DNA from 3 places in the Klebsiella sp. Sb-30 genome. Region 3 is predicted to be linked to each of the others. Evidence: riboswitches for the same ligand, from Rfam matches in the RefSeq annotation. Region 3 holds a riboswitch; each other region holds the start of a gene.
The links. A riboswitch is a leader RNA that binds a small molecule or an ion and turns the genes downstream of it on or off. The one in region 3 is predicted to bind thiamine pyrophosphate.
Positions count from the first base shown of each region.

Region 1: another riboswitch for thiamine pyrophosphate. It lies ahead of AC236I_RS12620 (TenA family protein); the one in region 3 lies ahead of thiM (hydroxyethylthiazole kinase).
Region 2: another riboswitch for thiamine pyrophosphate. It lies ahead of thiC (phosphomethylpyrimidine synthase ThiC); the one in region 3 lies ahead of thiM (hydroxyethylthiazole kinase).

Region 1 is NZ_CM172749.1:2,675,943-2,682,652, reverse strand. Features, by position in the region: gene AC236I_RS12640 (diaminobutyrate--2-oxoglutarate transaminase) at 1-1,133, opposite strand, end outside; gene AC236I_RS12635 (ABC transporter substrate-binding protein) at 1,440-2,375, opposite strand; gene AC236I_RS12630 (ABC transporter permease) at 2,385-3,125, opposite strand; gene AC236I_RS12625 (ABC transporter ATP-binding protein) at 3,122-3,850, opposite strand; gene AC236I_RS12620 (TenA family protein) at 3,847-4,539, opposite strand; TPP riboswitch at 4,605-4,706, opposite strand; gene AC236I_RS12615 (BamA/TamA family outer membrane protein) at 4,999-6,126, shown strand; gene AC236I_RS12610 (hypothetical protein) at 6,144-6,710, shown strand, end outside.
Region 2 is NZ_CM172749.1:5,102,010-5,108,719, reverse strand. Features, by position in the region: gene thiH (2-iminoacetate synthase ThiH) at 1-1,127, opposite strand, end outside; gene thiG (thiazole synthase) at 1,124-1,894, opposite strand; gene thiS (sulfur carrier protein ThiS) at 1,896-2,096, opposite strand; gene AC236I_RS23845 (HesA/MoeB/ThiF family protein) at 2,080-2,835, opposite strand; gene thiE (thiamine phosphate synthase) at 2,828-3,463, opposite strand; gene thiC (phosphomethylpyrimidine synthase ThiC) at 3,463-5,358, opposite strand; TPP riboswitch at 5,444-5,557, opposite strand; gene AC236I_RS23830 (Rsd/AlgQ family anti-sigma factor) at 5,611-6,108, opposite strand; gene nudC (NAD(+) diphosphatase) at 6,202-6,710, shown strand, end outside.
Region 3 is NZ_CM172749.1:1,671,875-1,678,584, forward strand. Features, by position in the region: gene AC236I_RS07915 (alkyl/aryl-sulfatase) at 1-977, opposite strand, end outside; gene AC236I_RS07920 (helix-turn-helix domain-containing protein) at 1,194-1,829, shown strand; gene AC236I_RS07925 (alkyl/aryl-sulfatase) at 1,867-3,843, opposite strand; TPP riboswitch at 4,075-4,171, shown strand; gene thiM (hydroxyethylthiazole kinase) at 4,206-4,982, shown strand; gene thiD (bifunctional hydroxymethylpyrimidine kinase/phosphomethylpyrimidine kinase) at 4,979-5,779, shown strand; gene AC236I_RS07940 (GntR family transcriptional regulator) at 5,821-6,567, shown strand; gene AC236I_RS07945 (PfkB family carbohydrate kinase) at 6,541-6,710, opposite strand, start outside.

The DNA.
Region 1 (6,710 bases), 1.0 Mb from region 3:
CCCAGACCGCGAATGTGACCCATGACCGGGAAACGCTTCTGCATATCGGCCAGTTTGCCTTTCAGCCATTCGCCCTGCGCGGCCACTTTGCCGGCAATGTCGTTGTCTTTCAGGTGACGCAGGGTGGTCAGCCCGGTGGCCATCGCCAGCTGGTTGCCACGGAAGGTGCCGGTATGGTGGCCCGGTTCCCAGGCGTCAAACTGCTTCTTGATACCCAGAACGGCCAGCGGCAGACCGCCGCCGACGGCTTTCGACATCACGATGATGTCCGGCTCAATGCCGGCGTGTTCGAAGGCAAATAGCTTACCGGTACGGGCAAAGCCAGCCTGAACTTCGTCGATGATCAGCAGAATGCCGTGTTCCTGAGTCACTTTGCGGATGCGCTGCAGCCACTCAACCGGAGCCGGGTTCACGCCGCCTTCGCCCTGAACGGCTTCGAGAATGACCGCCGCCGGTTTACGCACGCCGCTTTCCACGTCGTTGATCAGGTTTTCGAAGTAGTAGGTCAGCGCTTTCACGCCCGCTTCGCCACCGATACCCAGCGGGCAGCGGTACTGATGCGGATACGGCATAAACTGCACTTCTGGCATCATGCCGTTGACGGCTTCTTTCGGTGACAGGTTGCCGGTTACCGACAGCGCGCCGTGGGTCATACCGTGGTAGCCGCCGGAGAAGCTAATCACCGAAGAACGACCGGTGTATTTTTTCGCCAGCTTCAGGGCCGCTTCTACGGCGTCAGCGCCGGACGGGCCGGTGAACTGCAGGCAGTATTCTTTACCTTCTCCCGGCAGTAATGAGAGCAGGTATTCGGAGAAGCGATCTTTTAACGGGGTAGTCAGATCGAGCGTATGTAACGGCAAGCCGCTGGTAATGACACTTTGGATGCTTTGCAGCACATCAGGGTGGTTGTGACCAAGAGCGAGGGTACCAGCACCGGCAAGGCAATCCAGGTACTGTTTGTTATCCGCATCGGTTAACCACACGCCTTCCGCTTTTGCGATAGCCAGCGGCAGCTTGCGCGGGTAACTCCTGACGTTCGATTCGAATTCAGCCTGACGGGCCAAAAAGGTTTCGTTGTTAGCGTCCAATAAATCTGCACTTAAAGTATCAATACGGACTTTATCCGTCATCATATCACTCCCACAACCAGCGTTACGGTTGAACACTGGTTGAATAATTGGTTTTAGAAAATGAATCGCCATTCATAAAGCGCGCACAATATATGGCTTTTTAAATCGTCATTCAATGTTTTATTTATTGAGGTATTTTTACGTTATTTTTACACAACGAAAACCAATGGTAATGCTTTGATTTATATGATTTATTTAAAGTGTTATAAAACCATTAAAAGTGTAATTCTTAGTGAGGGAAAGCGCCGGGTTTTATTACCGCTTCGCTAAAGTAGCTGACGGAAATTCTTCCGTCAGCCGTATGGTTACTCAATCCAGTTCGACCGCATAATGAGTTAAAGGTGTGATTTTTTTAACCAACTTGTTGTTATATAAAAACTGTTCATAAGCTTCGTAGCGGGCCTTATCCAGCGCCGCGGGATGGTCGGCAAACAGGGGGGCCGTCTGCTGCCAGGCCTGCTGGTTCAGCTCGGTATTTAGCTCCGGATGAGCGGCGGCAAAAGCCTGCCAGGTTTCCTGCGGATGCGCGCGCAGATAGGCCACTCCCTCCTGCAGCGCGACGAGGAACTTTTTGATTTTGGCCGCATGAATTTCATCGCGGTTGGCGACAATCACCAGCTCGTCGTAGGCCGGAACGCCGAAATCTTCGACATTCATCACCTGCGGATCTTTACCCTGCAGCTTGAGCTCCAGCGCTTCAATATTACGATAGCCGCCAATCACCGCATCAACCTGGCCGGCCAGCAGGGCGCTGGTCAACTGGAAATTGACGTTAATCAGCTTGATGCTTTGCGGATCGATATGGTCATGTTGCGCCATAGTCGCCAGCGTAGCCTGCTCGATACCGCTAACCGAATAGCCGACTTTTTTCCCTTTCAGATCCGCGGGGGTTTTGATGCGCTTATCCAGAGCGATGATCGTGTTCAACGGCGAGTTAATCAACGTCCCGACCCGCACCAGCGGCAGCCCCTCATCGGCGAAAAAGTGCACCTGCGGCTGATAGGTGATAGCCAGATCCGCCTGGCCGGCGGCCACCAGACGCGGCGGCAGGGCCGGGTCAGACGGCGGGACAATCTTCACGTCCAGGCCCTGCGCTTTAAAGGCGCCAATCTGTTCCGCCACCATAATCGGCGCATGGTCCGGGTTAATATACCAGTCCAGCACCAGGGTCAGCTTCTCGTTGGCCATCGCCTGTCCGCTGATAAGCGCGGTTAATGTGATGGCGGTGAAAACGGGTTTATGCATGATTATTCCTTATTCCGGTGTCCAGTTGATCAGCCGGTGTAATAGAGCATCCACTGCCAGCCATAGCAGAATGGTCAGCAGCACTAAAATAAACAGCGCCGCAAAGCAGACATCGGTTTGCATGCGCGCATTAGCATTGAGCATCACATAGCCCAGTCCTTCGGCAGAACCGACCCATTCGCCGATGATCGCGCCGATTGGCGCTACGGCCGCGGCCATGCGCAGGCCGGAACCCAGCGCTGGCAGGGCGGCCATCAGGCGAACATGTCGCAGCTGCGCCCCTGACGAGGCGCCCATCGTACGCGCCAGATCGAGGTAGTCGTGATTGACCCGCCGCAGGCCGTCAAAAAATGCCGACGTCACGGGGAAGAAAATCACCAGAACCGCCATCATCACTTTGGCGCTCATCCCGAAGCCAAACCACAGCACCAGCAGCGGGGCGAGGGCGAAAACCGGAATCGCCTGACTGGTCAGCACCAGCGGCATCAGCCAGCGCTGTAGGCGCGGCGAGATCATCATACACAGGGCCAACACCACGCCGAGCAGTACCCCGAGAGTCAGGCCGCTGAGGATCTCGCTCAAAGTAACCAGCGTGTGCCAGCTCAGCCAGCTGCGGTTGTTCCACAGGGCGGCGGCCACCGCCGATGGCGACGGCAGCAGGAACGCCGGAATGCCGCTGTTACTGAGCAGCCACCAAAACACCAGCAGGCCGCAGAACACCACGCCGCCGCGGAAAAGTTTCCCTCTCATCCGTTGGCCCTCATCAACTGTTGCAGTAGCGCGGCTTGTCCCCTCAGCAGCGCCGGATCGTCCGGCGCCCGCGGCGGTTTCCCCGTCAGATGATGGGAGTCATCAATGCCGCCGGGCGGCGGCGAGAGCACCAGCAGGCGATGGCTGAGCCGGCAGGCTTCCATCGGATCGTGGGTAATCAACACCACCGTACGCTGAGTCAGCAGTTCCGCTGCCAGCGTCTGGATACGCGTGCGGGTAAGGGTGTCCAGCGCCGAAAAAGGCTCATCCATTAACACGATCGGCCGATCTTCATACAGCGTGCGCGCCAGCGCCGCCCGCTGACGCATGCCGCCGGAGAGCGACGCCGGACGATCGTCGGCGCAGTGGCTGAGTCCCACCTGCTCTAATAACCTCGCAACCCGCTGCCGATCGACGCGCTCTCCGCGCAGGCGGGCGCCAAGCGCTACATTGTCGCGCACGCTTAGCCACGGATAGAGCAGGTCCTTTTGCCCCATCCAGGCCAGACGAGGGGCCAGCGGGCGACCGTCGCTGGCCTGAACCTGACCGTGAGTGGGGGCAGCCAGTCCGGCGATAATTCGCAGCAGGCTGGTTTTGCCGGCACCGCTGGCGCCCAGCAGCGAAATCCACTGTCCAGCGGGAATATCAAACGACAACTTGTCAAAAATGACCCGTGAGCCGAAGCGCAGACTTAATTCCCGCACCGCGATAGTCGGAGCCGTCACTGAGCGACCGCCGCGGCATTCAGTCCCATCTGCCAGAAGTTGGCTTCCAGACGGGTGGCGGTGGTGAAGATGGCACCCAGCTCTGCGATGCGCGATTCGGCGCCGCGCTGCTGCCAGACACGCTCCAGCAGGCCGATAGCCGCCGTGACACCGTCGAGATAGCCCGCATCGCCGTAGTTACGGATCCAGGAGGCATAGGGGTTGTCGGTGAGCCGGGTGGCCGGATTGTGGAGCAGTCCGAGGCCGATTTCCGCATAGCCAGCCACGCAGGGCATCAGCGCCACCAGCAGATCGAGCGCATCGCCGGAATGACCGATATCCAGCACGTAGCGGGTGTAGTTTACCGTCTCCGGCGCTTCGCTTTCGGCGGCCATTGTCGCTTCGTCCAGCCCCCAGCCCGCGCAATAGCCGACGTGCAGCGGCAGTTCGCCAAGAATCGCGTTCATTGAGGCGGCCGCGGCGCGCATCTCCGGGAGCGTGCGCAGTTTGCTGACCAGCAGGGCATAGCTACGGGCAAAGTGGATCAGGAACAGGTAGTCCTGAGTCAGATAGCGTCGGAAGGCGCGTTCGGGCAAGGTACCGTCGGCAAGCTGGCGGAGAAAAGGATGGGCAACGTACTGTTCCCAGTCGCCTCCCGCCTGCTGGCGCAGACGACCATAAATACCCTGGGTAAAGATCGGCAGAATCACAGGACCTCCTGATTACGGGGAGATCCGGGTGTGCGGAAGTATGAACAGGCAATGGCGGTAAACTGGCAAAATTGCCGACCCGTCCCTTCGCTGGCATGACCCAGATCAGGTTCAAAGGGTTCGGCTTACGCCATCTCAGCCCTCACGGGACACCCCTCGGTTGCGCCATGTTATACGGCATTCACTTTTTGATTACAATCCCGGCCGCGGGCGAATTGCCATCTGAATATGTGACACCGTCACTTACCATGATGGCTAAAAACTCAGCGCCGGCATATTTTCGCCGTAGACCATTGGCTTTCTATGCGTTTTTAACTGGCTAATTTGTCCAGAATTAAAAAAAACCGCCGGCCGAAAATTGGTAGTTCATGGCACCATAGGATATATTTTCATTACCATGAAACCCATTATTCTTCAGCCACATGGGCATTCAGAACCCATCACGGCGCCGGAGAGTGCATGAAGTTTTCGCTACCGACCTTATTGCTGGCGCTCATCGTGCCACTTTCCCTTCCCGCCGTTGGCGCCGATCTGTTCGATCCCGAAGATGGCATGCTGGATATGAGCCGCTATCTCCAGGATAACCAGTACGGGTTTCTTCCGGTGCCTGTGGTGATAACCGAGCCGGCGGTGGGCTACGGCGGGGGGCTGTTTGGTCTCTTTTTGCACGGTAAAGGGACGCGGGATGGCGATCATTTTATTCCGCCGCCGATCACCGCTTTTGGCGGCGGTGGAACGCAGAACGGGACCTGGTTTATCGGCGGCGGCCACCGGCATACCTGGAATAATGACCGTATCCGCTATCTGCTGCTGCTGGGCTACGCCAATATTAAACTGGATATCTATTCCGACGGATTGACCAGTTTTAACAAAAATACCGCTATTCATTCGCAGACCCGCGGCTATGGCGGTCTGCAAAAACTGCTGTTTCGCGTAGGCGACACGCCGGTATTTGTCGGGGCCTCTCAGGTGTATGCGAAAACCGACGTTTCCGCCGATAACCCGGTCGTTAATCGGGTATGGCAGCAGGTGCTGGGTCAGGAGAGTGCATCATCGGCGCTGGGCGTGGTGGCGGAATATGACACTACGGATAATTTTTTCTATCCTGAGAAGGGGTTATCGGTACAAAGCGAATATCGATTTTTCCGTTCATTGTTAGGTGGCGACTATCATTACGATCAGTTCTCTGTCGATGGGAAATACTATATCCCGCTCAGTCGCACGCTGACGCTCGCCGTGGCTGGCAACTATCAGTCGTTGACCCACCATGATAAGCGCCTGACGCCAATGGCTCGCCCTTATATCGAATTACGCGGGATTTCTCGTTACCGCTATCAGGGGGATTATGTCAGTACGGCGCAGACCCAGCTTGCCTGGGAATTTCAGCCGCGCTGGATCCTGCAAGGGTTCGTCGGTATCGGCAGCGCCGCTGACGAGGCCCATTCACTGTGGGAGCAAACCGAAGTGGCGTGGGGGACAGGGTTTCGCTACCTGATAGCGCGCCAGTATGGATTACATACGGGGATTGATATTGCCTTCAGCGAACATGAACAGGCGCTTTATTTTAATGTAGGTTCCGGACTTTAAGGTCAGATGAGAAAAAAATGAGATGGACTAAAACCGTACTTACGTTGTTGTTAACGTCGGGCACCGCCTGGGGGGCCAGCACGACCGACAGTTCCGGCAGCAGCTATTTTCCGATTTGGGGTGATGAGGCAAGGGCGCGTGGATACTCCATTCCGCTGCCTTTCGGGGTCAATTTAAGCTATATGAACATTCGCCAGGATATCCTGGTCGACAGTATCTCTTTTTCCGGACTGAAGCTCGGGAACCACCCGATACCGAGCGATATGTTCGCTATCGATGCCGGACACACGCGACAAAAGAGCAAGACCGAGAACCTGCGTCTGGATATGTGGGTGTTTCCTTTCTTAAATATCTACGGCATCGCCGGGCATACCAGCGGATCGTCGTTATCAAAAGTCTCCGTTGACGCCGATCCCTCAAAATATACCGGGATCGACCGGATTATTGCCGGATCCGTGCATCGGCTCCATGAAAACGGACAGCTGCAGGATATTGATTTTGCGCTCGATTTTAAAGGCACCACCTGGGGAACCGGGTTTACCCTCGCCGGCGGCTATGGCAACTGGTTCGGCCTGATCGATACC
Region 2 (6,710 bases), 2.0 Mb from region 3:
GAGCGGGAAGCGCGTCCCAGCCAGCTATCCCAGTCTTTCCATACCGGCTGCAGTCCGCTGGCTACCAGCGCGCTGGCAACCTCTTCCGGGCGACGGTCATCGTGAGGCGCGAACTGCTCCAGCTCCGGATGGTTATCGGCATACCCGCCGGGCTGCGTTTTCGAAAATGCACTGATGTTGTTGATGGCCAGCGGGATCACCCGATCGCGGAACCAGGGGGATTCACGGGTGGAGAGCGAGAGCTCCACTTCCGGGGCCAGCAGGCGGAAGGCGCAAATGGTTTGCACCAGCTGCCGTTCATCCATTAATGAGGCGGGCTCGATGCCCCCGGCGCAAGGGCGTAATCGCGGAAAGGAGATGGAGTAGCGGCTGCGCCAGTAGCGTTGCTGGAGCCACAGCAGATGTTCCGCCACCATAAAGCAATCCACGCGCCAGCTGTCGGAGAGGCCAATTAATGCGCCAAGGCCAATCTTATCAATTCCCGCCTCTCCAAGCCTGTCCGGCGTATCCAGTCGCCAGAAAAAATCCTGCTTTTTGCCTTTCAGATGATGTTTCGCATACATACTTTCATGATAGGTCTCCTGATAGACCATCACGCCGTCCAGCCCGAGGGTTTTCAGCTCGGCATACTCCGCCATCGCCAGCGGCTGGACCTCCATATGCAGCGAGGCGAACTGGCGGCGAATCGCGGGCAGATGCTGGCGAAAATAGTCCATGCCGACTTTGCTTTGATGTTCGCCGGTCACCAGCAGCAGATGCTCAAAGCCCATTTCGCGGATCGCCGCGCATTCACGGGCAATTTCCGCCTCATCCAGAGTCTTGCGCTTGATACGGTTACTCATTGAGAAACCGCAGTAGGTACAATCGTTGGCGCACAGATTAGAGAGATACAGCGGGACATAAAAGCTGACGGTATTACCAAAACGCTGGCGAGTCAGGCGCTGCGCACGCTGCGCCAGCGGCTCCAGATAACCCGCGGCGGCAGGAGAGAGCAGGGCCATCATATCGTCGCGGCTGAGCTGTTTTGCCGCCAGGGCGCGTTCAACGTCGGCGGGGGTTTTACTGTTGATACGCAGGCGAATATCGTCCCAGTCCAGCTGCCGCCAGCGGTCAGTGAAGGTATTCATACCAGCGCCTCCAGAAAGCCGGTCAGTGGGCTGGTGGCCTGCGCCTGCGCGCTGCGCGTCCCCGGGCCAGCCTGTCGCGCCAGCAATCCGGCATCAATCGCCAGGCGGAAAGCCCGGGCCATGGTGACCGGGTCGTCGGCGACGGCGATGGCGGTATTCACCAGTACCGCGTCGGCACCCATTTCCAGCGCCTGAGCTGCATGGCTCGGCACGCCAATACCGGCATCAACCACCACAGGTACCGTGGCCTGCTCGATAATAATTTCCAGCATCGCTCTGGTTTCCAGCCCCTGGTTGGAACCGATCGGCGCGCCGAGTGGCATCACCGCCGCGCAGCCCGCCTCTTCCAGACGCTTGCACAGTACCGGATCGGCGCCGCAGTAGGGCAGCACCACAAAGCCTTCCCGTACCAGAATTTCTGCCGCTTTCAGCGTTTCAATCGGATCGGGGAGCAGCCAGCGCGCATCCGGATGGATTTCCAGCTTCAGCCAGTGGGTACCCAACGCTTCCCGCGCCAGACGGGCGGCAAATACGGCTTCTTCTGCCGTTTTGGCCCCGGAGGTATTGGGCAGCAGGCTCACGCCAGCCGCCAGTAGCGGTGCGAGGATAGCGTCATTATGCTGACGTAAATCGACGCGCTTCATTGCCAGCGTCACCAGCTGACTGCCGGAGGCGCGAATGGCCTCCACCATCACGTCGGGAGCGGCGAATTTACCGGTACCGGTGAAAAGATGTGATTCAAATGTTTTATCCGCAATACGTAACATGTCAGCCTCCGGCGATAACCTGAAAAAGCAGGATTTGGTCGCCTTCCTGCAGAAGATGGTGTTCCCACCGCTCGCGCGGCAGGATGTGTTGATTGAGCGCCAGCGCGACGCCCGGCTGATGCTGTTCCAGCTGAGTGAGCAGGGCGGCGACGGATGTCGCTTCGGCGCACTGCAACGGTTCATCGTTAAACCACACCTGCATGCTGCCCTCCACATACTGGACAACCCTGAGCCCGCTGTAATGCAAGTGCGCGCCAGCTGCTGGTGCGGGCATCGAACAACCGCAAAGTATTACGCGGCGTTGCCATGCCGCTGAGCAGCTTGATAGCCTCCAGCGCCTGCAGGGTACCCATCATGCCGACTACCGGGCCGATAATGCCCGCCGTACGACAGTTGCGTTCGGGTTCGTTAGCATCCGGCCACAGGCAGCGATAGCAGCCCTGTTCCCACGGCGGCGTCAGTACCATCAGCTGGCCTCCCAGCCCGACGGCGCTGGCGGTAATCAACGGTGTTGCAAGGGCGACGCAGGCGGCATTGATCGCCTGGCGGGTCACCATATTATCGGTGCAATCCAGTACCACATCGGCCTTCGCCACTTCATCCAGCAGGGCCTTTCCGCCTAACCGCTGCTTCAGCGCAATCAGTCCAATTTGCGGGTTGAGACGAGCGAGCCTTGCTCTGGCGGCCGTGGTTTTGGGTTGCGCGATATCATCGCTGGTGAACAGAATTTGCCGCTGTAGGTTGCTGACGTGCACGTCGTCGTCATCGGCCAGCACCAGCGTGCCGACACCGGCCCCGGCCAGGTACAGCGCAGCAGGCGAGCCCAGCCCGCCGAGACCGACGATCAATACCCGGCTGGCCAGCAGCTTTTGCTGCCCTTCGATGGCGATATCCTCCAGCAGCAGCTGGCGGCTATAGCGCATAAAATCATTGTCATTCATCACCGGCTCCCGCGATCGTCAGCAGTTGCGCGGTAGCCTGCTGCCAGTCCGCCGCCTGGGTGATTGCGCTGACCACGGCAATGCTGCCAACGCCGGTACCCAGTACCGCCGGCGCGCGTTCGAGGCTGATGCCGCCAATCGCCACCGCCGGATAATCTTCCAGACGCTGGATATGGCGGGCAAGCTGTTCCAGCCCCTGAGGGGCGGAAGGCATCTGTTTGGTTTGCGTAGGAAAAACGTGGCCCAGGGCGATATAGGAGGGGCGTGCCGCCAGCGCAACGTCGATCTCCATATCGTCATGGGTCGAGACCCCAAGACGCAGGCCGGCGTTGCGGATCGCGCTCAGGTCCGTCGTTTCCAGGTCCTCCTGGCCCAGATGCACGCCGTAGGCCTGATGCTTAATGGCCAGCTGCCAGTAGTCGTTGATAAACAGCCGGGCATGATATTGACGACCGAGCGCGATAGCGGCGATCACATCGTCCTCAACGTCGCTGTCGCGCTTATCTTTGATGCGCAGCTGAAGGGTACGCACGCCGGCTTTCAGCAGGCGCTCAATCCATACCACGCTATCAACAACCGGATAGAGGCCTAAACGGAACGGGACGGACGGAAAATCGGGTTGATACATCAGGCTTGCTCCTTACGTAAATAGATTTCGCCGCCGCGAGCGCGGAAGTTCTGCGACATATCGGCCATTCCGCTTTCGATATCCTGGCGGGCGGCGTAGTCGCGCACTTCCTGGCTGATTTTCATTGAACAGAATTTGGGTCCGCACATGGAGCAGAAGTGGGCGACTTTTCCCGACTCCTGCGGCAGGGTTTCATCGTGCCAGGCGCGGGCGGTGAACGGGTCGAGGGCGAGGTTGAACTGATCCTCCCAGCGGAACTCAAAACGCGCTTTGGACATGGCGTTATCGCGGATCTGCGCCCCGGGATGGCCTTTGGCGAGGTCGGCGGCGTGGGCGGCGATTTTGTAGGTAATCAGCCCCTGCTTCACGTCCTCTTTATTCGGCAGCCCGAGGTGCTCTTTCGGCGTGACGTAGCAGAGCATCGCGCAGCCAAACCAGCCGATCATCGCGGCGCCGATACCGGAGGTGAAGTGATCGTAGCCGGGAGCGATATCGGTGGTTAACGGCCCGAGGGTATAGAACGGCGCTTCGTGACAGTGCTCCAGCTCTTCGGTCATGTTGCGGCGGATCATCTGCATCGGCACGTGACCCGGGCCTTCAATCATCACCTGCACGTCGTACTCCCAGGCGATTTTCGTCAGCTCGCCTAAGGTTCGCAGCTCGGCAAACTGCGCTTCATCGTTGGCGTCCTGGATCGAACCCGGGCGCAGACCGTCGCCGAGCGAAAGCGAAACGTCATAGGCGGCGCAGATTTCACAAATTTCGCGGAAGTGCTGATAGAGGAAGTTTTCCTGATGGTGCGACAGGCACCATTTCGCCATGATCGAACCGCCGCGGGAGACAATACCGGTGAGGCGTCTGGCGGTCAGCGGCACGTAGCGCAGCAGGACGCCGGCGTGGATGGTGAAGTAGTCAACGCCTTGCTCCGCCTGCTCCAGCAGGGTGTCGCGAAAGGCTTCCCAGCTCAGGTCTTCGGCAATGCCGTTGACCTTTTCCAGCGCCTGATAGATCGGCACCGTACCGATAGGCACCGGACTGTTGCGCAGGATCCACTCGCGGGTTTCGTGGATATAGCGGCCGGTGGAGAGATCCATCACCGTATCCGCTCCCCAGCGGGTTGACCACACCAGCTTTTCGACCTCCTCCTCAATGGACGAGGTGACGGCGGAGTTGCCGATATTGGCGTTAACTTTGACCAGAAAGTTACGGCCGATGATCATCGGCTCCGACTCGGGATGGTTAATATTGGCGGGAATAATGGCGCGCCCGGCAGCCACTTCGTCGCGGACAAACTCCGGCGTGATGTTGTCCGGCAGATGGGCGCCGAACCCTTCTCCCGGGTGCTGGTGGCGCAGCACTTCGCTACGAATGCGCTCGCGGCCCATATTTTCGCGGAGGGCGATAAACTCCATCTCCGGCGTGACGAGGCCCCGGCGGGCGTAGTGGAGCTGAGTCACGCGGCGGCCGGCTCTGGCCCGCTTTGGCGTCAGCAGGCGGCTGAAGCGCAGCCCGTCAAGGCCGTCATCAGCCAGGCGTTGCTGGGAGTAAGCGGAGCTGCGATGGCTCAGCGGTTCGCTATCGTTACGCGCGTCAATCCACGGCTGGCGCAGCTTTGCCAGACCCTGGTGGACATCGATCGGGATATTGGGGTCGCCGTAGGGACCGGAGGTATCGTACACCGGGATCGCTTCGTTATCTTCATAGCGCGGATTTTCTTTGCCGCCGCCGATAAGCGTGGGGCTAAGCTGGATTTCACGCATCGGGACGCGAATATCATCCTGCGAACCCTGAATGTAGATACGCTGCGAGTTGGGGAAGGCCGAGCCTTCAAGCGTGTCGATAAAACGCTGAGCGCGTTCGCGCTGCTGTCGGCGGGTCAGTTTTTCTGTAGACATAGCTCATTCCAGATGAAAAGGAGATGGCTTGTCAGACGACGGATGGAGTAACAGATGCGTTTAGTCCCTGAGGGACGGCCGCTCTTTGCAGTTTACTCTTGTTCCCTTCGCAGGTATTAGCCTGATCAGGTTCCGCGGATCCCGAATTAACGGTCTCAGCCTTTTCCAGTGTGGAAAATAGGCACTCCGACAAGATAACGCTCCCTCCGCAGAGGGAGAATGTCTGTAAATTACTCGTTAACGGTTCACAACTCAAGCAGTCGGCGCGATATTGTCGCTGACGTTGTCCCGCAGGTTGTACGAAATGGCGAGGGCGATCAGCTTATCTTCCAGCGCAAAGCGGGCTTCCAGCGCTTCGCCGATATCGGACAACGCCTGCTGGAACTCAAGATAATTATCATGATCGATAGCATTTTCGAGGCAGGAGTCGTAGTAATCCATAATTTGCTGGGTATTGGCTTCCAGCTGCGGATAGAGTCTGGTGGCCGCCAAAAGTGGCGTATCACCTTCCATTTCGCCAAGAATACGTTCATAAATACTAAAATGGCCGGAGGAGAGGTAATCCACCAGGCTTTGGCAAAAGCTATCCAGCGCCTTTTCGTTAAGCCGCATAAAGGATTCTTTTCCTGGTTTCAGGCCAACCAGCTTGTAGTAAGCGACGAGCAAATGCTTACGTACATGCAGCCAGCGATCGACCAGTTCATTACTGCCTCCAACACGTTCCGTTAGGTTTTCCAGCTGGTTTAACATGGTTGACTCCGCAAGATTAAGAAAATAACGTTGCTCACCAAAATGTAAATATAATGTTAAAAGTGCCAGTAAAACGAAGGTAGTGCAATAGATATGGATCGTATTATTGAAAAATTAGATCGCGGCTGGTGGATCGTCAGTCACGAACAAAAATTATGGTTACCCGACGGGGAATTACCACATGGCGAAGCGGTAAATTTCAATCTTGTCGGCCAGCACGCACTGCATATTGGCGAATGGCAAGGCGACGCGGTGTGGATGGTGCGCCAGGATCGTCGGCATGATATGGGATCGTTGCGTCAGTTATTGGATCAGGATCCGGGGCTGTTTCAACTGGCGGGACGCGGGATCCAGCTGGCCGAATTTTACCGCTCGCATAAATTCTGCGGCTACTGCGGGCATCCTATGCATCCCAGCAAAACCGAATGGGCGATGCTATGCAGCCACTGCCGCGAACGTTATTACCCGCAAATTGCGCCCTGCATGATCGTGGCGATTCGCCGGGACGATTCTATCTTGCTGGCACAGCATACCCGCCATCGCAATGGCGTACATACGGTGCTGGCCGGGTTTGTCGAAGTGGGAGAGACGCTGGAGCAGGC
Region 3 (6,710 bases):
GGATCGCGAATTTTTGCGCCGCGCAGCGAATAGGTATTGTGCAGCGTGTGGGTCACGTCTTCCGCGGCTTCGATCATTTTCTTCTCTTTGACGTACCACAGCATTTCTGACGGTGCCTCAGAGCCGGGGGCCATCATAAAGTCGTAGGTCAGGCCGTCGATCGTTTCTTCCTGCCCGGTGTGCGTAATATAGTGAGTTGGCTGCAGCAGGGTCACGGTACCGGCGGAGGTGGTGGTGCCGAGTCCGGCGCCGACCTGGCCTTTAGCATCAGGCTTCAGCAGGTTACCGTACATATAGCTGGCGCGGCGGCTCATGGCGTTGCCGGCCATAATGTTCTCTGATACGGCTTCTTCCATAAATCCGGCCGGGGCGTAAATTTTGACTTTGCCCGATTTCACATCGGCTTCATCCACCACCCCGCGGATACCGCCGTAGTGGTCAACATGGCTGTGGGTGAACAGAATGGCCACCACCGGTTTTTTACCGCGGTTTTTGAAGTACAGCTCCAGACCTTCTTTTGCCGGTTCTGCGCTCAGCAGCGGGTCAATAATAGTGATCCCTTTCGCGCCCTCAATAATGGTCATGTTGGAGAGGTCAAGATTACGGATCTGATAAACACCGTCGGTGACTTTGTACAGACCGCTGATGTTGATCAGCTGCGACTGACGCCACAGGCTCGGATTGACGGTGGCCGGCGCTTTTTCCCCTTCTTTGATGAAGTCGTATTTTGCCGGGTCCCAAATAACGTTACCCTGTTCGCCTTTAATGACGTCCTGCGGCAGGGCGGCAACAAAGCCTTTATGTGCATTGTCAAAGTCGGTTTTATCAGCAAACGGCAGCGTGTTATACAGCGCGTTATTTGCCTGCTGAGTGGCTGCGGTGGCCTCTTTCGGCATAATCTGAGCGAAAGCAGAAACCGACAGCGTTGTTAAAACACCGGCCAGCGCCAGATGTTTTGCGATTTTATTTAATTTCATTGAAGGGCCTCTTGGATAATTATCTTCGGCGGTAAAGAATAATGATGAAACGACGAAAGCAAATCTGGATTCATTGTTGACCATTGTAAGGAAAATGCATGCGGGCGATAGTCCCATATGGGACTGGTCAGCAAGCGGAGTAATACCGTAGTGAATAAGCGTGATATTCGCTGCTATACTAAAGCCGACAGCCGCCGGTGCTGGAAGGAGAAACGCGTGAATTTTCAGGAAGTACACAGCTATTATCAAACGCTGAAAATAGATACCTATCTCGCAGAAATAATCGAGGAAGGCGAAGCGTTATCCGTAGGAATAAATAACAAAATAGAATTAAACCCCGGCTATATTTATTTTTGCATGGCTGGATCGATCGCGATGTTCATGCCCGGGAATGGATTAATTGTCGGTAATACCATTGAACATATGCCGGTTGGCCTGCTGGAAAGGTATTGTCCGCTGGCGAAGTTTGAATATAGTGCGGTGACGCCGGTAGAACTGATCAAAATACCCTATGCCGCATTCGACCGTATTTTTATCCACAATAACCCGCAGCGCGTTCAGGAGCTGGTGACGATCATGGCGTACATGACTATCTTCACGCTCGATCTGCACAACGAACGTCGGCAGCTGACCAGCTATCAGACGATTCGGCCGATGCTTTTTCGGTATCTTTACCGCCAGCAAACCCATAAAGGCGAAAATGAAGGGCTGGCGCTGTTTATCATTAAGCGAACGAACCTGTCGCGGACTCACGTTTTCCGGGTGCTGGCTGACCTGAAAGCCGGGGGCTACATCACGATGGTGAGGGGCAAGCTGATCTCCATCGATCGGCCGCTGCCGGAGGAGTACTAGGGGATACTCCCGCAGCCGGGGCTGCGGGAGCGAGGCGTTACGGCGTGACGATATTGAACCAGAATTCAAACTTGTCCATATAGCCCAGCATCTCGTTCAGCTTCTCACCGTTACCGGTGACCTTCACTTCGCCCTTATCTTCAGCCTGTTTCAGGGTCTCTTCTTTCAGGATGATTTTGTTGAGCGTCGCGCGGTCAAGCACGATGGTTGCATCGGCATCTTTCGCTTCGGCATTGGCGGTGTGGTTCAACACGCCGTTTTCCAGCTCCAGCTTGTATTTGCCGCCGTCATTGCCGAGGTCGATGTTAAATACCGCTTTGGCCTTACCGGCTTTTTCACCGTTGATATGCACGGCCAGGTAGTCGAAGAACATTTCTGGCGTCATGGCGCGCACGGTGTCCGGGCTGGCGGTGTTCGGCGTCGGCAGTTTCTGCACGCCGTTACGCAATTCCTGCGCACCGGTGAGGTAGAAGTTACGCCACGGACCGGATTCGGCCTGATAGCCCAGCTGCTCCAGGGCATCCGCTTCGAGGTTACGCGCATCCTGGTTTTGCGGATCGGCGAAGACAATCTTGCTGACCACCTGGGCGACCCAGCGGTAGTTACCCTGCGAGTAGTCTTCTTTCGCTTTCTTCATGATGGCATCGGCGCCGCCCATGTATTCCACGAATTTCTTCGCCGCTTCTTCCGGCGGCAGTTCGTCGAGGGTCGCCGGGTTGCCGTCAAACCAGCCGAGATACAGCACGTAGGTGGCCTTCACGTCATGGCTGACGGAGCCGTAGTAACCGCGGTTCGCCCAGGTATGTGCCAGGCTGTCCGGCAGCTTGAATTTGGCTGCGATTTCGTCACGGGTCAGCCCTTCGTTGGCCATGCGCAGGGTCTGGTCGTTGATATAACGATACAGGTCACGCTGGCTTTTCAGCAGGTTAACGACGTTTTCGTTGCCCCAGGTCGGCCAGTGGTGCTGAGCCATGATGATCTCAGCTTTATCACCCCAGCGTACAATCGCTTCGTTGATATATTTCGACCATGGCAGCGGTTCACGAATTTTCGCGCCGCGCAGGGAGTAGGTGTTGTGCAGGGTATGGGTGACATCTTCCGCCGATTCGATGAGTTTCTTCTCTTCGATATACCACAGCATTTCGGACGGCGCTTCGGAGCCCGGCGCCAGCATAAAGTCGTAGGTCAGGCCGTCGATAACTTCTTTCTGCCCGTCCTTCTCGATGATATTGGTCGGGGCAATCAGGGTCACGGTACCGGCGGAGGTGGTGGTCCCCAGCCCGGCGCCCACCTGGCCTTTGGCATCAGGCTTGAGCAGGTTGCCGTACATGTAGCTGGCGCGACGGCTCATGACGTTACCGGCCATGATATTTTCCGCCACCGCGGCTTCCATAAAGCCGGACGGCGCATAGATTTTGACTTTGCCCGCTTTCACGTCGGCTTCATCGATCACGCCGCGCACGCCGCCGTAGTGGTCAACGTGGCTGTGGGTGTAGATAACCGCCACGACCGGTTTTTTACCGCGGTTTTTATAGTACAGATCCATCCCCACTTTCGCCGTTTCGGCGGAAACCAGCGGGTCAACCACGGTAATCCCTTCTTTCCCTTCGATGATGGTCATGTTGGACAGGTCGAGGTTACGAATCTGGTACACGCCGTCGGTGACTTCAAACAGACCGCTGATGTTGATCAGCTGAGACTGGCGCCACAGGCTCGGGTTAACGGTATCCGGCGCTTTTTCTCCCTCTTTAATGAAGGCGTACTGCTGCGGATCCCAGACCACGTTGCCTTGCTCGCCTTTGATGACCTCGGTAGACAGGGCGGCGATAAAGCCTTTGTGGGCGTTGGTGAAATCGGTGTTATCGGAGAAAGGGAGCTGATTATACAGTGCGTCATTCGCTTGCTTTGTTGCTGCTGCTGCCTCTCCCGGTGCAACCTCAGCCCAGGCGGGAAGGGTAATGGCCGATAGCATTCCTGCTAATGCCATTCCTTTCACTATGGGGGTTAAGCTCATTGGAATCCTCATGTTTTCGCTGATTCACTCGGTATTTTCGATATGACGTCATGTTAAGATTTGTAACACTTACTTAAACAATAACCGCTTGTTTCCATTGATTAAGTTTATGGTTACAAAAATGTTTATTTAGTTAATAAATGGTATTGGCGGCGTTGGGGGGATCGCGGCGGGGCGCTTGCGTCAGGCGTCGGCTTCCCGTAACCTGCCTGCAGAGAACGTTTATATCTTCTCAATGACTCGGGGTGCCCTTCCTGGTGAAGGCTGAGAAAGACCCGTACCACCTGATCTGGATAATGCCAGCGTAGGGAAGTCAGAGACCAAAGGGTCGTTGCTTCTTCATCGCCTGGCTGGAGCAAACGATGCAAGCTGAGCCTCTCAATCCCGCGCATATTGCGCATCTGCAACATCTTTTTCGCCGTCATTCCCCCCTTGTTCACTGCATGACTAACGATGTGGTACAGACCTTTACTGCCAACGTACTGCTGGCGGTCGGCGCCTCGCCCGCGATGGTGATCGATCCGCAGGAAGCGAGCCAGTTTGCGGCACTCGCGGATGCGCTGCTGATTAACGTCGGAACCTTAACCGTCGACCGTGCGCAGGCGATGCGCGCCGCGGCACTCAGCGCGCAAAACGCGGGCAAACCGTGGGCGCTGGATCCGGTGGCGGTCGGGGCGTTAACCCTGCGCAGCGCGTTTTGCCATGAATTGTTGAGCCTGCAACCGGCCGCCATTCGCGGCAATGCGTCTGAGATTATGGCGCTGGCCGGAATGAGCGCCGGCGGACGCGGGGTCGATACTACCGATACCGCGGCGGCGGCGCTGCCCGCCGCACAGGCCCTGGCGCGGCAGATCAATACCATTGTCGCGGTGACCGGCGAAGTAGATTACGTCACCGACGGCCAGCGTACGCGTGCGGTCAGCGGCGGCGATCGGTTGATGACCCGGGTCGTGGGGACCGGCTGTGCGCTTTCGGCGGTGGTGGCGGCCAGTACCGCCATGCCTGGCGATCGCCTCGAAAACGTTGCTGCCGCCTGCGGGCTGATGAAACAGGCGGGCGGCGCGGCGGCGCGCGGCAGAGGGCCGGGCAGTTTTACCCCGGCATTTCTTGACGCGCTGTACGGGGAGAACAACGGATGAAACGAATTAATGCGCTGACTATTGCCGGTACTGATCCCAGCGGCGGCGCGGGGATCCAGGCCGACCTGAAAACTTTCTCTGCCCTCGGGGCCTATGGTTGTTCGGTGATCACCGCGCTGGTGGCGCAAAACACCCGCGGCGTGCAGTCGGTCTATCGCATCGACCCGGATTTTGTTGCCGCACAGCTGGATTCGGTATTCAGCGACGTCCGTATCGATACCACGAAAATTGGCATGCTGGCGGAAACGGATATCGTGGAAGCCGTGGCGGAGCGTCTGGCGCGCTATCAGATTGACAACGTTGTCCTGGATACGGTCATGCTGGCGAAAAGCGGCGATCCGCTGCTCTCGGCTTCGGCGGTGGCGACGCTACGCACCCGCCTGCTGCCGCAGGTTTCGCTGATCACGCCGAATCTGCCGGAGGCGGCGGCGCTGCTGGATGCGCCGCACGCGCAGAGCGAGAAAGAGATGCTGGAGCAGGGGCGGGCGCTGCTGGCGATGGGCTGCGGCGCAGTGCTGATGAAAGGCGGTCATCTCGACAACGCGGAAAGCCCGGACTGGCTGTTTACCCGCGATGGCGAGCAGCGCTTCACCGCGCCGCGGGTCCAGACTAAAAATACGCACGGAACTGGCTGTACGCTCTCCGCGGCGCTGGCGGCGCTGCGCCCGCGCTATCGCGACTGGGGAGAGACGGTTGCCGAGGCGAAAGGCTGGCTCTCTGCGGCGCTGGCGCAGGCGGATTCGCTGGAGGTGGGCCACGGTATCGGGCCGGTTCACCATTTCCACGCGTGGTGGTAAGCCTGATATACTGGCGTGAGAATTCTGCCAGGAAAAGATAAATGGAACAGGCGCATACCCGGTTAATTAGCCAGCTTGTTGAACGGATTGCGGCGTCGGATAACGCGCCGCTCTATCTGAAGTTTGCCGACACGATTAAGGATGCCGTGCGCAGCGGCTGGCTGGAAAATGGCAATATTCTTCCCGGTGAACGCGATCTCAGCCAGCTGACCGGCGTGTCGCGCATCACCGTCCGCAAAGCGCTCCAGCTGCTGGAAGACGAAGGCGTGGTGACCCGCTCGCGGGGTTACGGGACGCAGATCAACAATATCTTTGAATATTCGCTGAAAGAAGCGCGCGGCTTTACTCAGCAGGTGGTTTTACGCGGCAAGAAGCCGGATACGCTGTGGGTGAATAAACGCGTTGTCAAATGTCCGGAGGAGGTTGCCCGCCAGCTGGCAATCGCGGTGGGCAGCGATGTGTTTATGCTCAAACGCATTCGGTATGTTGATGAGGACGCGGTCTCGCTCGAAGAGTCCTGGGTGCCTGCGCATCTGATCCATGACGTCGATGCGATCAGCGTCTCGCTGTATGACTACTTTCGCAGCCAGCAGATTCTGCCGCAGCGGACCCGCTCGCGCGTCAGCGCCCGGATGCCGGACGCCGAATTTCAGTCGCATATTAAGATGGACAGCGCCATCCCGGTGCTGGTGATCAAACAGGTTGCCCTCGATCAGTACCAGCACCCCATTGAATACAGCATCAGCTACTGCCGCAGCGATCTATACGTTTTTGTGTGCGAGGAGTAGCGCTTCGCGGTGCGGGGCGCAATCGCCGCCCCGATGGCCCACGACCCAGGCCGCAACGGCATTCCCCAACGTCACCGCCTCCCCCAGACTCCAGCCGGCGGCCAACCCGGCAAGCGTACCGCCGGCGTGACTGTCCCCGGCGC